DNA from 3 places in the Nesiotobacter zosterae genome. Region 3 is predicted to be linked to each of the others. Evidence: riboswitches for the same ligand, from Rfam matches in the RefSeq annotation. Region 3 holds a riboswitch; each other region holds the start of a gene.

Region 1 (3,271 bases), on a different contig from region 3:
TGACGGATAGTTCGGATATGCGCTCGGTCAGCTCATTGAGGATATCCTCATTCTCCTTGGATCGGATTTCGGCCTTTTGCGATTCCAGCTCCGCCAACTCGGAGTCTATTCCCATCAGGCTTTCACGCGCCGTGCTTTGTTGGCGGCGAATATCCGCCATTTCACGCTGCAGCCGCAACAGGTCGGTGCGCGGCGCAATCTTTCGCGCCACCAATGGTTCCATCATCTCCATTTCGGCCTTGGCAATATCGAGACTCTCTTCGAGACCAGCAATGTTGGCTTCGATCTCAAGCCGTTCACTGCGGTTACGTTGTTGCCGCTGGTCGATGGTTTCCAGCTGGCGTTCCAGGTTCAGTCGTTTGCTTCGAAACAACCGAAGCTCGTTCTCGCAAACCTGTTTGGCAATCTCTGTTATGTCATCAGGACACTGGAAATTCTCTTCATCAGCAGCCCCGGAGACCTCCAGCCTCAATCGGGCGATTTGGGCCCGCAGCGCACGACTGCGTGCTGTCAACTCACCCAGAGCCGCAGAGTTGGTCGTATCGTCAAGGCGGAAAAGGAGATCGCCCTTGCTGACGCTTTGTCCAATCTCGACAAAGATCTCCTGAACGTTCCCAGTTTCAGAGGCTTGAATCACTTGAGTTCGGCCCGCAGGGATGACAGTTCCCTCGCCTCGGGCCACTTCTTCGAGCCGGGCGTACGCGCTCCAAGTGCCCCCAACAACAAGCAGGGCGATGATGAGGAATATGATGGCATTGGCCATTCGTGGTGGTTTGTCGTGGCGGTCGTTTTCAAGGACAATCATGGGTCCCGCTTCTTGTTAATTTATTGATGACCCAACGTAATAAAGATTAGTTTCCATGTCATTGGCAACAACAACAAAATTGTATCATGCTTTAGTGAGGTGCCACTGCTGCTGTTGGAAATTGCTTCTGCGAGTTCGGTTCTCCCTTCTTCCCTGTTGCTCAGGCTGGCCAGAACACTCGAACCCTCAAAATGCTACTAATAAATATTGACAATGAAGCCGTATTCCGGTCTTTTTGCCGCCGCAATCGGTTTCAGTGGCACGCCGCTGAATGAAAAGGGAACGCGGTGCCGAAACTCTGTTTCGAAGTCCGCGACTGCCCCCGCAACTGTAAACGACGAGCTTGGTTCCATCAAAAGCCACTGAGCCGAAGCGCTTGGGAAGGCGGAGCACATAGCGACGACCCGTAAGTCAGGAGACCTGCCGTTTGCCGTCACTCACCCTTTACGCGGGGCGCGTTGAGGGGCGGTCCTTCCGTTCAAGTGACAGTCTCACCGCAGGCGCCTGAACGGAAATGCTCTGAGTTAAATTCGTTTCAGCCACCTGCACACTTTTCTCATCACGGCGCCGTTCGGGCCGTGTCTGGTGGATCTGTTACCGATGAAGAAGTCCAGTCTCATTCTGGCAAGCGTATCTTTTGCACTCGCTGCCACACCATCCCTCGCTCAAGCACTTGCTGAAGAGCAAGCAATTGTGCTGGATGAAATTACCGTTTCTGCAAACCGCACGCCCACAGAGGCGGCGAAAACCGGTTCCACCGTTCTGGTGGTAACCTCTGAGGAACTCGAGCGCGAAGGCGACACCTTCGTTCAAGATTACCTCGCGCGCCTCCCCGGCATTACCGTGAGCCAGAATGGCCCGGCGGGAACGGCCAGCACCCTTCGAATTCGTGGCCTTGGTAACAAGTATCTTCAGGTGCGCATCGACGGCATCAACATTTCAGATCCAACTGGGACACAGGTAGCGGCCCGCCTCACCGATCTGCTGACCGCTGACATCGAACGCATCGAGGTTCTGAAAGGCTCTCAAAGCGCCCTTTATGGTGGACAGGCTGTTGGCGGCGTCATTGATATTCGCACCAAAAGGGCGAAAGCGGGTGAGGTGAACCACCGCGCTTCGGTGGAAGGCGGTAGCTATGGGACCTTCAACGGCGCCTATGGCATCAGTGCAGGCTTTGATCGAGGGCAGATTTCCCTGAACGCTCAGCATCTTCGTTCGGATGGGTTCTCTGCATTGGACGAAAATGAGAACCCGGGCGCAGATGATGATGGGTATAGAAACACCACTTTATCTGGTCGTGCTGACTACGATCTGACCGATGCACTGGCAGTCTACAGCGCCGTTCGCTACTACAACGCCCGCAACGAATACGATGGATTTGGTGCTCCAAGCGCACAAAATCATGAGGATTCAGAGTATCGGGCTGGATTGGTCGGCACCAAGCTATCGTTGATTGATGATCGTTTCATCAGTGACTTGTCGTTTCAGATAAGTCGCATTGATCGTGAGATCCATAGCGACAATCCCGGTACATATCGAGGGGATCGGCAGGCTGTAGAGTATCTTGGTTCCTACGAGTTAAATGATACCGTTTCTGTCGTGTTCGGTGGCGATTGGGCTAATGAGGAAGTTGATCTGTCCAGCGGGTTGAATGAAGACACCCAAATCTGGGGCGGTTTTGCTCAGCTCAACCTTGATCTGTTTGATCGTCTGGCGCTTACTGGCAGTGTCCGCCGAGATGACCACTCGCAGTTTGGTGAACAGTGGACATGGCGAAGTTCAGCGGCCTTCGAGGTCGATGCCGCAACAACCCTTCGGTCCAGTATCGGCACAGGGTTTCGAGCCCCATCAAACTACGAGCTCTATCATCCGACCTACGGGAACGCTCAACTCGAACCTGAAACAAGCTTGAGCTTTGACGTAGGCGTAGACCGAGTGTGGTTCGATGGACGATTGCTTACCTCAGCGACCTATTTTTACATCCAGAGAGAAGACCTGATCGACTATTCTTTCGCGACGAGTGGCTATGTGCAGGTAGATGGCACCAGCAAGAACCAAGGCGTTGAGCTTTCTGCTGAATATGCGGTCAATGAAAGGCTGGCTCTGTCAACGGCGTATACCTATACGGATTCGGAAGATCCCGATGGAGCGAGACTGGTGCGTGTGCCTCTTCACGACTTGAGTTTGGGCTTGGTCTACCAGCCAAATGACAATTGGACCGTATCCATGAATGGCAATTATGTCGCGGACACAATTGATAGCCAGTGGCCAGGAACTACGGAACTGGACGACTACTTCCTTCTCAATGGCAAGGTGTCCTATGCGTTTGATGAAGGTCCTGAGTTGTATCTGCGGGCTGAGAATATCCTTGATCAGGAGTACCAGACTGCGAACGGTTATGGCACTGCTGGGTTTTCAGTGTATGCCGGCGTAAAGGCACAATTCTAATAGGTGCGGCCCTGCTTT
Region 2 (3,271 bases), on a different contig from region 3:
CCAGCAGGCGCAACACCACAAGCCTTGAACCCTGAACAGTCCGCTCACAGTAAAGATCCACCGAATAGGGGTGGGTAAGCGCCAGAAAACTGGCCGCCCGCACACTGTAGCAAGGCGCGCACTGCTGCACGGCACTAGTCATCAGTGCCAGCTCCGTGTCCGCCGCGGAAAGAAACAGAATGTCAGCGGGGTCCTGTTCCAGATCCACCGCTTCGTTCTGCTCGTCTATCCCACGCGCTTGACCTGCAAGAATATGCATGGGTTAGACCAGTTCCTGCGCGCCAAGAGCCTCCAGAACAGCCGCTTGATCGAAGCCGGCAAGGCCGATGACAACCAACTGTCCCGCCCCTTCAGTGCCCGCAGCAAACCATGCCTCAACACGAGGGCCGACCGCCTGCACCATGGCAGGAGCCTTTTTGCCATCCACCGTAACCGAGCCTTTGATGCGCAGCACACCTTTCACCGCCATGGCTTTGGCCACGCTCTGTTCAATTGAACCGAGAGAGCCATAGGTCGGCGCGCGCACCACATGGCTCACAAAGTCATCGTGACTGTGGTCATGGTGATGATGATCGTGGTCATGTTCGTGGTCGTGATCATCATCCTGATGATGGTGGTGGGTTTCATGATGCGCCTGTCGGCCTTCCATGTTGTCTTCGGCCTGCGCATTCCGGCCCAGCAGCACTTGCAAAGACAGCTTTCCCTTTTCCGCTGCCACCATCTCGACGGCAGGCCGCAAACGCTGGCCCAGTTTTTCCTTGATACGGGCAAGCACGTCTTCATCAACAAGATCCGCCTTGTTGATCACCACAAGGTCCGCGCATTTCAGCTGATCTTCAAAAAGCTCTTCAACAGGGCTTTCATGGTCCAAAGACTCGTCCGCGTTGCGCTGGGCATCCAATGCCGCCTCGTCTCCCACAACGCGCCCTTCAGCAAGAGCCGCAGCATCAACTACGGTCACCACACCATCCACGCTCACCGCTGGCTTCACCGTTGGCCAGTTGAACGCCCGCACCAATGGTTGCGGCAGAGCAAGACCAGAGGTTTCAATTAGGATGGCATCCGGCGCAGGATCACGCTTCAGGAGCATTTCCATGGTTGGCAAAAAGTCGTCTGCCACCGTGCAGCAAATGCAGCCATTGGCCAGCTCCACCACTTCGTCGGCGCTGCAGTCCGGGTCAGCGCAGCCATTTACAAGTGACCCGTCAAATCCCATTTCGCCAAACTCATTGACGATCAGCGCAATGCGCATGTTCTCGGCATTCTGTAAGAGGTTGCGCACGAGGGTGGTTTTGCCTGCCCCAAGAAACCCGGTCACAATGACGGCAGGGATCTTTGGTTGGGCAGCAGAAAAGGAATAGGTCACAGACGGATCTCCGGATGCAAGGAAGGTTTGATCTGAACAGGCTGTCCGGCAGCAACAAGCACCACCCGGTCACATAGACTGGCCATGTGCTGATTGAGGCGTCCGGCTTCATCGCGAAAGCGCCGCGCCAACGGATTTTCGGGAACAATACCCTGCCCCACTTCGTTGGTCACAAACACCACTGGCCCGCGCAGGAAGCCAAGGCTGGCGCCAAGCTGGGCCGCCGCATCGCTGGTGTCCCGATCTTCCAGCATGAGATTGGAGAGCCACAGCGTCAGGCAGTCCACCAGCACCGCCCGATCAGGCCGCGCTTCACGAAGCAACACATCACTCAAGGCAATTGGTTCTTCAATGGTGGTCCACCCATCACCCCGATCGCGTTGATGCCGCTCAATACGCTGGCGCATCTCGGCATCAAACGCCTGTCCCGTGGCAATGTAGACCTTGCTCAGCCCCGATCGCTCGATCAAGCTTTCAGCAAAGCTGCTTTTGCCAGAGCGCGCCCCGCCAGTTACCAGCAGGTGTCGCGGCCGCGTGGTTGTCGTAGCTTCAGAAACTTTCAGATCGCTCATCAGCTGCCCTTTCTATAAAGGGCCATATAAGCATTCGCGAAGGCGCGAGGGCAAAGCCCCGACCGGCAATACATCATCGTCTGGCGCTCCTTGCCGTCCACCCGACAGCAGTTAAGAGATATGGAAGCTCCAGCCGGTCTCCTGGCTCGCGACTTATGGGGTTGCTTCGTCTTCCCAGCCCGAAAGGCCAGTGACATGGTGAAGAACCCAAATCGCTCACAGTTGCGGGGGCAGCTGCGGCTCACCAACACGTCAGTTAACGGTAATTAACCCGTGATGCCGCATTCCCGTTTCATCTGAGGCGCGCAGAGCTTAATGCCGCTCAACCGCACAACAGAACTGGAAGCCTTTGATAGGGACTAAGTAGCACTGCGCAAATGCCGCTTGTCAATCAATCTCTTGACAACCTAAATAATTCACAGCGCTGGCAAATGGCGGTTTTCTGCCCTTTTCGAACGCCCCTTTCCTGCGCTCACAACAAAAGTGTTGGTTCTGTCCACAAACTCCCGATTTTTTGCAAAAACGGGCTTGGCAAATCGAACCGGCTTTTATACAAACCCCCTCACGCAAACGGCGACGGCGCGCTCACAAGGCGCAATGATCCCCGGTAGCTCAGTGGTAGAGCAAGCGGCTGTTAACCGCTTGGTCGCTGGTTCGAATCCGGCCCGGGGAGCCACTCCCCCGTTTGCATCTCTCCTTGATGGAGATAATCATTCGCTAGAATGATTGGGTAATCCCCGGTAGCTCAGTGGTAGAGCAAGCGGCTGTTAACCGCTTGGTCGCTGGTTCGAATCCGGCCCGGGGAGCCACTTTTTTGACCCAGCAGACAAATTTGTGACTGTTTTTGGCCGATCACGTTTTCGTGAGGTGCCTTTCCCCGTTATCCCAAACAATCAACAACGTGAAATTACGGGCTAATTTCCGCAATAAATCCATTTCGTTAGGTATTTGTTAAGAATTGCGTCGGTTACCGTTTAGTAACGCTAGCGCGAAACGGGATATTTATACAATCGTGGTCTTATAGCCTTCATTCCTGACTTGTTTAGGCTTCTCCTAACGCAAAGCCGCGGTAATTTAGCGGTTAAAAATAAGAATTGCGGAGGGTCACGTGTTGAATACCCATCTGAACTACCAGATCCCAATCAAAGCCAAGCGCTTTGTGAGTACCGCCGCACTCGCCTTTCTCCTGGTGGCAGGAGTGGGATTGGGAGCCGCATACACCTCGGCGTCGAGTGCCACCACCATAACAAACAAAGCCGCAAAGGCTGATCGCGCCGTTACCTATTCCATGCCGGAGGATTACCTCGATGTAACCCTTGCCCCCGCCCCCGGC
Region 3 (3,271 bases):
AATTCAGTTGAACCTTTGTGTCATTTCGATCTGCCCGTAATGGGATATGCTTCCTGCGTCCTGTGAAGAGCACAGGCGCAAAAAGGCACCCGATGGAGCTTCTCCTACCTCTTGCTGACCGGCGTTACCGGTATCTTTTCGCGGCTCAAGTGATCGCGCTGTTTGGCACTGGCCTTGCCACGGTCGCGTTGTCGTTGCTCGCGTTCGATCTGGCGGGAGAAGAGGCTGGGCTGGTGTTGGGAACGGCCTTCACCATCAAGATGGTGGCGTATGTGGGGCTTGCGCCACTGAGTGCTGTGTTTACCGAACGCCTGCCCCGACGGGCGGTGTTGGTAGCGCTTGGGCTGGTGCGCGCAAGTGTGGCGTTGCTGCTGCCATTTGTGACGGAGATCTGGCAGATCTACCTGCTGATTTTCATCATGCAAGCCGCTTCTGCTGCGTTCACGCCCACCTTTCAGGCCACCATTCCAGAGGTTCTGCCGGACGAAAAGACCTACACCAACGCGCTGTCCCTGTCCCGACTGGCCTACGACCTTGAGAACCTTCTGACGCCCTCTGTTGCCGCTGTTATCTTGCTGGTGACCAGTTACCAGAGCCTGTTCTGGGGCACTTCAATTGGCTTCCTTGCCTCTGCGTTGTTGGTGCTCAGCGTCGTATTGCCTTCACCCAAGGCCAAGGGCGCTGCGCCCTTCAGCAAGCGGCTCACATCTGGCCTCAACATTTATCTGCGCACACCGCGGCTGCGCGGAATGCTGGCGATTTATCTGAGCGTTGCAGCAGGCGGGGCGATGGTGATCGTCAATACGGTGGTGTTGGTTCAAGGCACCTACGGCCTGCAACCGGGTGATGTAGCCATCGCGCTGGCCTGCTTTGGCGGTGGCTCCATGGTGGCAGCGTTGGTGTTGCCAGCTGTACTGGAGCAGGTGCCAGACCGTGTTGTCATGCAGGCGGGCGCTGCGCTCATGGCGGTGCTCATGTCTGTGGGCACCTTCTCAACCGGCTATGAGACACTTCTGGTGCTTTGGGCGTTGATGGGGCTTGGATATGGCGCGGCACAAACACCGTCGGGCCGGGTTTTGAAGCGGTCTTCTCACAGTGCAGACCGCCCCGCACTGTTTGCCGCGCAATTTGCCCTGAGCCACGCCTGTTGGCTGTTGACCTATCCGCTTGCCGGGTGGTTGGGCGCTGGCATGGGCTTGGGGCCGACATTCGTTGTTCTGGCGGCGCTGTGTTGGCTGGGGCTGATTTTGAGCCTGTGGCTCTGGCCTGCTTCCGACCGCGAAGCTCTGGTGCATTCGCACCCGGAAATGTCGAGGGATGATCCGCACCTTTCGCAGGGCGATCGCCGATTTGGGCGTACCCACCGCCATGCCTATGTAATTGATGACCTGCACCCGCATTGGCCACATAGGATGTGAGGTGCGCCTGCTCACGCCCCCACGTTAGAAGCGATTGACTTTTGAGTTGAAGTCAGGGCACCTTTGCGCCCGTCAATTGGTTCTCAGGAACATGCGTTACTGGGATTAAAAGGGAACACGGTGCGGCGTACCCATCAGGGACCAAATCCGTGGCTGCCCCCGCAACTGTAAGCGGCGAGCGAGGCTTGAGAGATCCACTGGAAGGAGTTTCTTCCGGGAAGGAAAGCCAATTCGCAACGACCCGCAAGCCAGGAGACCTGCCGTTGATCGCCAAGGGGCAAGCCCTTGGATCCAACCGGACGCCGGGGTGAGCGTCTGGCGCGGAAATGAGCTGCAGGCCCAAAGATTTGAGCCGTATTCTCTTTCTTTGCCGTTCCCCCTTCGTCCTTTCCTAGCACCCGGCGCTGCCGGACTTATGGAGAGACGATACCTATGTCTTTTAAAAAACTTGGGCTTTCCGCCCTTGCTGCAACCGCCATTTTGGCTTCCCTGCCCGCACAGGCCCACTTTCAGCTGGCCTATTCGCCTGAAGTGAATCTGCAGCAGTCAGGGGACCTGCCGCTGAAGCTGGTGTTCTGGCATCCCTTCGAAAACGGTCATGTGATGGATATGGAAACGCCGCAAGCGGTCTATGCCATCAACCGTGGCAAAAAGATTGACCTGATGGGCAGCTTGAAGCCCATTTCGTTTCAAGGTTCAGAAAATGCCGGTGCGGCCTTTGAGGCAACGCTGCCGGTCAAGCGCTCTGGCGACTATGTGGTGGTGGTGGAACCTGCCCCCTACTTTGAAGCCAGCGAAGACATCTTCATTCAGCAGATCACCAAGTCTTACTTCAACCGCAGCGAGGTGCCGACCGATTGGATGGAACCGCAAGGGCTGAAAACGGAGATCATTCCGCTGAACCGGCCCACCAACATCGTGGCGGGCTCCACTTTCAGCGGCAAGGTGCTGTCTGATGGCAAGCCGTTGGCCGGTGCCGAAATCGAGATTGAGTACATGGCCGCAGAGCCCGACATGGAGAACAACCGCGCTTTGGAGGCAACGGCTTCTCCTTTGCCGGGGGGCTCTCTGGTGGCGGTGACCGATGCCAATGGCACCTTTACCTTTGGTGTGCCAAAGGCCGGGTTCTGGGGCTTCGCCGCGCTCGGTACTGGTCCGGACAAAGTGCATGAGGGCAAAGAGCTTTCGCAGGATGCGGTGATCTGGGTGCGTGCCTATGCCATGGATTGAACCCAACGCACTCAACCTGTTCAAGGAAACGGCCCATGCACATCGTTGATGGTGCCCTCTCCAGCCCCGTCGTCATCGGCGGGGCACTGATCGCCGCTGGCGGCGTGGCCTTGGGCCTCAAGAAACTTCCGCTGGAACGGATACCCGCAGCGGGTGTTCTGTCCGCCTGCTTCTTTGTCGCCTCGCTCATTCATGTCCCTCTGGGACCCACCAGTGTGCACCTGATCCTGAACGGCCTCGCCGGGCTTGTTCTGGGCTGGGCGGCATTTCCCGCCCTGTTCGTTGGGCTCCTGTTGCAGGCCGTGTTTTTTGGCTTTGGCGGGCTCACCGTATTGGGCGTCAACACCACCAACATCGCCCTTGCCGCGGTGCTGGCTGGCGTCATCTGCCGACCGGGCGTGGTGCGCGGCTCGCCTTTCGTCGCATCGCTTTGGGGCGGGCTGGCGGGGGGGCTTGCCATTGCATTCACTACCGTGCTGGTTGGGGCGTCTCTGGCCCTTTCGGGAGAGGCGTTCATTCCAGCGGCAAAGCTGGTGTTCTTCGCCCACATCCCGGTGATTGCCGTGGAAGCTGTTCTGACGGGCATGGCGGTGTATCTTGCAACCAAGGTGAAGCCGGAGCTT

Evidence for each region. A riboswitch is a leader RNA that binds a small molecule or an ion and turns the genes downstream of it on or off. The one in region 3 is predicted to bind cobalamin.
Region 1: it holds a riboswitch for cobalamin, as region 3 does, so the genes downstream of both, Q3Y58_RS00030 (TonB-dependent receptor plug domain-containing protein) here and Q3Y58_RS06800 (DUF4198 domain-containing protein) in region 3, are expected to answer to the same signal.
Region 2: it holds a riboswitch for cobalamin, as region 3 does, so the genes downstream of both, cobU (bifunctional adenosylcobinamide kinase/adenosylcobinamide-phosphate guanylyltransferase) here and Q3Y58_RS06800 (DUF4198 domain-containing protein) in region 3, are expected to answer to the same signal.

What each region holds. Positions count from the first base shown of each region.
Region 1 is NZ_JAWXVZ010000001.1:5,897-9,167, forward strand. It holds gene Q3Y58_RS00025 (HlyD family type I secretion periplasmic adaptor subunit) at 1-805, opposite strand, end outside; cobalamin riboswitch at 1,037-1,247, shown strand; gene Q3Y58_RS00030 (TonB-dependent receptor plug domain-containing protein) at 1,406-3,253, shown strand.
Region 2 is NZ_JAWXVZ010000002.1:150,413-153,683, reverse strand. It holds gene cobN (cobaltochelatase subunit CobN) at 1-259, opposite strand, end outside; gene cobW (cobalamin biosynthesis protein CobW) at 263-1,366, opposite strand; gene cobU (bifunctional adenosylcobinamide kinase/adenosylcobinamide-phosphate guanylyltransferase) at 1,363-1,938, opposite strand; cobalamin riboswitch at 2,053-2,269, opposite strand; tRNA gene Q3Y58_RS03660 (tRNA-Asn) at 2,540-2,614, shown strand; tRNA gene Q3Y58_RS03655 (tRNA-Asn) at 2,673-2,747, shown strand; gene Q3Y58_RS03650 (hypothetical protein) at 3,047-3,271, shown strand, end outside.
Region 3 is NZ_JAWXVZ010000004.1:49,844-53,114, reverse strand. It holds gene Q3Y58_RS06805 (MFS transporter) at 93-1,418, shown strand; cobalamin riboswitch at 1,478-1,697, shown strand; gene Q3Y58_RS06800 (DUF4198 domain-containing protein) at 1,851-2,648, shown strand; gene cbiM (cobalt transporter CbiM) at 2,684-3,271, shown strand, end outside.